2 regions of the Streptomyces sp. NBC_00536 genome follow, and region 1 is predicted to be linked to the other one. Evidence: riboswitches for the same ligand, from Rfam matches in the RefSeq annotation. Region 1 holds a riboswitch; the other holds the start of a gene.

The links. Region 1 has a riboswitch for glycine ahead of gcvT (glycine cleavage system aminomethyltransferase GcvT). Riboswitches for the same ligand answer to the same signal wherever they lie in the genome.
Region 2: another riboswitch for glycine. It lies ahead of gcvP (aminomethyl-transferring glycine dehydrogenase); the one in region 1 lies ahead of gcvT (glycine cleavage system aminomethyltransferase GcvT).

What each region holds. Positions count from the first base shown of each region.
Region 1 is NZ_CP107819.1:5,723,119-5,725,501, reverse strand. It holds gene OHS33_RS25615 (AAA family ATPase) at 1-601, opposite strand, end outside; glycine riboswitch at 863-963, shown strand; gene gcvT (glycine cleavage system aminomethyltransferase GcvT) at 1,155-2,270, shown strand.
Region 2 is NZ_CP107819.1:1,420,221-1,422,603, forward strand. It holds gene gcvP (aminomethyl-transferring glycine dehydrogenase) at 1-1,211, opposite strand, end outside; glycine riboswitch at 1,410-1,508, opposite strand; gene OHS33_RS05940 (PRC-barrel domain-containing protein) at 1,623-2,021, shown strand; gene OHS33_RS05945 (DNA polymerase IV) at 2,018-2,383, opposite strand, start outside.

The sequences.
Region 1 (2,383 bases):
CGGCGGAGGCGCAGCCCGCCGGGAGCCGGCCCGATTCGGCCTCGCGCAGCAGCCGGGTGACCGCGCCGCGGTGGCGGGCGAAGGCGTACGCCGACACTCCGCGTCCCCGGGCCGCCTGCCCGGCCAGGGCCTCCTCGGCGGTGGCGTCGAGCAGCACGAGGTGCAGGTCCCGGCCGCGGCGGCGGGCGGCTCCGGCCAGCAGCGCCCGTACCCAGGTCTGGGTGCCGCAGTCGTGGACGACGGCGGAGTCCCCCGAGCGCAGCACCCGCCACAGCCCCCAGTAGTGCGTGGCGCGCACCAGCGGGCGGTAGGCGGCGTACGGCAGGGCGCGGGGCATCCGGTGCTCCCAGCGCTCGCGGGCGTCCTGGGAGTCGACCCCGCCGCCCGCGACGGCGCGCTTGATGAGGGTGCTCTTGCCGCCGCCGGGCAGGCCGGACACGACGACGATGTCGCCTTCGGCGAAACCGAGGCGGGCCGGGCCGCCGCGCGCCGCCGCCCCCCGGCCGCGCAGGTCCCGTACGGCGGGCCGCGCGGCGGGCGCCGCGGCCTCCCGCACCCGGCGCCCCGGCTGGGCCGGTACGGCGCCGCCCGCCGCCACCATCCCCGCGCCCGCTCCCGCCACCGCTCCTGCCGTCGTCCCCGCCGCCGCGCCGAATCTGCGCACAGTGATCGCCTCCCCCGGATCGGGTCACCAGGACCCTTGCCCCCTGAGTGTAAAGAGACGGTAATGCGGCGGACATGGTTCCGGTCGGGCCACCGGACCGGGGATGGGCAGGGGGCACATCCGGGGACCCGCACGCCCATTCGGGGCCGGGCCGTGCAATGATGTGCGCCATCTGGACCCAACTGCATAAAGGCCGCTTGAATCCGCGCGGGAGAGTCCCGGGAGTTGCTCCGCACCCCGGGCGCCGAAGGAGCAAGACCCTCCCTTGAATCTCTCAGGCCCCGTACCGCGTGGATGAGGCAGATCTGAAAAGCGAGCCGTACCGCCTCCTGGCGGTGCGCGCTCCACCCAAGGTGCAAGTCGAGGAACTCGGTGCGAATCGAGGAACTCTCGGCGAACCTCTCAGGTTCCGATGACAGATGGGGAGGATCCTCCTCGTCATGTCATGTCGATGCCCTGTCGATGCCCCGGGACCTTGGGAGCCACACCCATGAGCACTGCCCCCCGCCTGACCGCCCTTGACGCGCTGCACCGTTCCCTCGGTGCGACGATGACCGACTTCGCGGGCTGGGACATGCCGCTGCGTTACGGGAGCGAGCGCGACGAGCACAACGCCGTCCGCACCCAGGCAGGCCTGTTCGACCTGTCCCACATGGGCGAGATCACGCTGACCGGCCCCGAGGCCGTCAAGGTCCTCGACTTCGCGCTGGTCGGGAACATCTCCACCGTCGGCGTCGGCCGGGCCCGGTACACGCACATCTGCCGCGAGGACGGCGGCATCCTCGACGACCTGATCGTCTACCGCCTCGGCGAGAACGAGTTCATGGTCGTCGCCAACGCCTCCAACGCCCAGGTGGTCCTCGACGCGATCACCGAGCGCGCCGCCGGCTTCGACGCCGAGGTCCGCGACGACCGCGACGCCTACGCCCTGCTCGCGGTCCAGGGCCCGGAGTCCCCGGACATCCTGAAGTCGCTCACCGACGCCGACCTCGACGGGCTGAAGTACTACGCCGGTCTGCCCGGCACGGTCGCCGGGGTGCCCGCGCTGATCGCCCGCACCGGCTACACCGGCGAGGACGGCTTCGAGCTGTTCGTCGCCCCCGAGCACGCCGTGGAGCTGTGGCAGGCGCTGACCAAGGCGGGCGAGGGCGTCGGCCTGATCCCCTGCGGCCTGTCCTGCCGCGACACGCTGCGCCTGGAGGCGGGCATGCCGCTGTACGGGCACGAGCTGACGACCGCGCTGACCCCCTTCGACGCGGGTCTCGGACGGGTCGTGAAGTTCGAGAAGGAGGGCGACTTCGTGGGCCGCGCCGCCCTGGAGGCCGCCGCCGAGCGCGCCGCGTCCGCCGCCCCGCGCAAGCTGGTCGGCCTGATCGCCGAGGGCCGCCGCGTCCCGCGCGCCGGGTTCCCGGTCGTGGCCGACGGCCAGGTCATCGGCGAGGTCACCTCGGGCGCCCCGTCCCCGACGCTGGGCAAGCCGATCGCGATGGCGTACGTCGACGCGTCGCACGCCGCACCGGGCACCTCCGGCGTCGGCGTGGACATTCGCGGTACGCATGAGCCGTACGAGGTCGTGGCCCTGCCGTTCTACAAGCGTCAGAAGTGACGCTTCCCCTCACCGGGAAGCCCGCTCCGCGGCCCGCGGCGCACGTCGCACAGCACGTCGCACCGCAGGCCCCACCTCGTCAGACCCCTGTTCATCAGCACTCCCCCGCATCC
Region 2 (2,383 bases), 4.3 Mb from region 1:
TTGCCGGGCACCCGCGCGGTGACGGTGTCGAAGTACGAGCCGTGGACCAGCTCGACCCCGCCGGCCGTCAGGCCCGCGGCGAGCAGGGCGGCGTAGCGGTGGGTGCGGCGGGCGATCGTCCGCAGGCCGTCGGGGCCGTGGTAGACCGCGTACATCGCGGCCATGACGGCGAGCAGCACCTGCGCGGTACAGATGTTGCTGGTGGCCTTCTCGCGGCGGATGTGCTGCTCGCGGGTCTGCAGGGCGAGGCGGTAGGCCTTGTTCCCGTCGGCGTCGACGGAGACGCCGACCAGGCGGCCGGGCAGCGAGCGGGCGTGCTTCTCCTGGACCGCCATGTAACCGGCGTGCGGACCGCCGAAGCCCATCGGGACGCCGAAGCGCTGGGTGGTGCCGATGGCGATGTCCGCGCCGAGGGCGCCCGGGGAGGTGAGCAGGGTCAGGGCCAGCAGGTCGGCGGCGACGGTGACGATCGCGCCCAGGCCGTGCGCCTGGTCGATGACCGGCTTGATCTCGCGGACCGCGCCGGAGGCGCCCGGGTACTGGAGGAGCACGCCGAAGACGCCGCGCTCGGCGATCTCGGCCGGGATGCCCCCGGACAGGTCGGCGACCACGACCTCGACCCCGGTGGGCTCGGCGCGCGTCTGGATCACCGCGATCGTCTGCGGCAGCGTGTCCGCGTCGATGAGGAAGACCCCGCCCTTGACCTTGCCCACGCGGCGGGCGAGCTGCATGGCCTCGGCAGCCGCGGTCCCCTCGTCGAGGAGGGAGGCGCCGGAGGTCGGCAGTCCGGTCAGGTCGGCGACGACCGTCTGGAAGTTCAGCAGGGCTTCGAGGCGCCCCTGCGAGATCTCCGGCTGGTACGGCGTGTACGCCGTGTACCAGGCCGGGTTCTCCATGACGTTGCGCAGGATCACCGGCGGCGTGAAGGTGCCGTAGTAACCGAGGCCGATCATCGGGGTCAGGACCTGGTTGCGGTCCGCGAGCTGGCGCAGCTCGGCGAGGACCTCGGCCTCGGTGCGGGCCCCGGGGAGGTTCAGCGCTTCGGCGCTCTTGATGACGTCCGGCACCGCGGCGGCGGTCAGGTCGTCCAGGGAGCCGTAGCCCACCTGGGCCAGCATCTTCGCCTGCGCCTCGGCATCCGGGCCGATGTGGCGCTGCTCGAAGGGGATGCCTCGCTCCAGCTGGTGGAGCGGAATGCGGTTGGCGGTCATGTACGGAGGCCTCCTGGTCGTACGACCTGCGAGGGGTACCACGGCGCGGGCACCCGGACGGCCTCCCCCTCTGTCATCACAACCTGAGAGCTTCACCGGGCCGCCCGAGGATCGCTCGCGAGGTCCGGCTTTCACCGTCGGTGAGGAGGGGGACCGGCACTGTGCGCCCGGTACCCGCCCCTGCTTTCCAGAGTGGCCTCACCACGTGCGGTACGTATGCCTGAGAGATTCCGGGGAGGATTTGCTCCTTCGGCGCCTCCGTCGAACTCACTCGGAGGACTCTCCCGCACAGGGTCAACAGCCGTTCCCCAGCCTACCAGCGAGGATCTGGGCCCTCCCTCGAGTGGCCCCCTCTCCGGAAATGCACTTTTGTAGTCATTACGGAGGAGTTGCGACCATAAGGAGGCGACCGTGCAGACCGAGATCGATCCGCGCAGCCTGATCGGCCGCAAGGCGTTCGACCGCAATGGAACCAAGATCGGCACCGTGGACGAGGTCTACCTCGACGATGCCACGGGCGTCCCGGAATGGGCCGCCGTACGGACCGGACTCTTCAGCCGGGACGCGTTCGTCCCCCTGGAACCCAGCGAGATGGTGGGCGACACCCTGCGGGTTCCCTTCGAACGCTCCCTGATCAAAGACGCCCCCGACTTCGGGGTCGGCCGCCACCTCTCACCGGAACAGGAGCTCCAGCTCTACCACCACTACGGCCTCGACGTGACCTTGCCGAGTGACTTCCACCACGGTGACCTCGGCCGCGACCGGGACCGCGACCGCGACTTCGGCCGCCTCGCCGGCGAGGAGACCTAGTCCGTCCCTCCTCCCGCGTCATCTTCGGCATGTTCCCCGACCAGCGGCAGCGGATCGGACGGCTCCAGCTCGGGGTCGTCCACCCGGAAGGTGCGCACCCGGCCCGGAGCCGATCCGGGCCGCTCGAAGCGGACGGTGACCCTCCCCACCCCGCTGCCCTGGACCCAGCCCGGCCCGTACTCCCCGTGCCGTACGTCGGTCCCCGCCGGCCATCTCCGCTCCTGCGCGGGTTCGGCCCCGGCCGATGACTCCGCCATCCCCTCCGGCTCGGCCGGTACGGGCTCCCCCGCGGCCCCGTCGGCCCCCTCGGCCCCGCCCCCCTCGTCCAGACCCTCCGCCGCCTCGGCCCGGGCCTCGGCTTC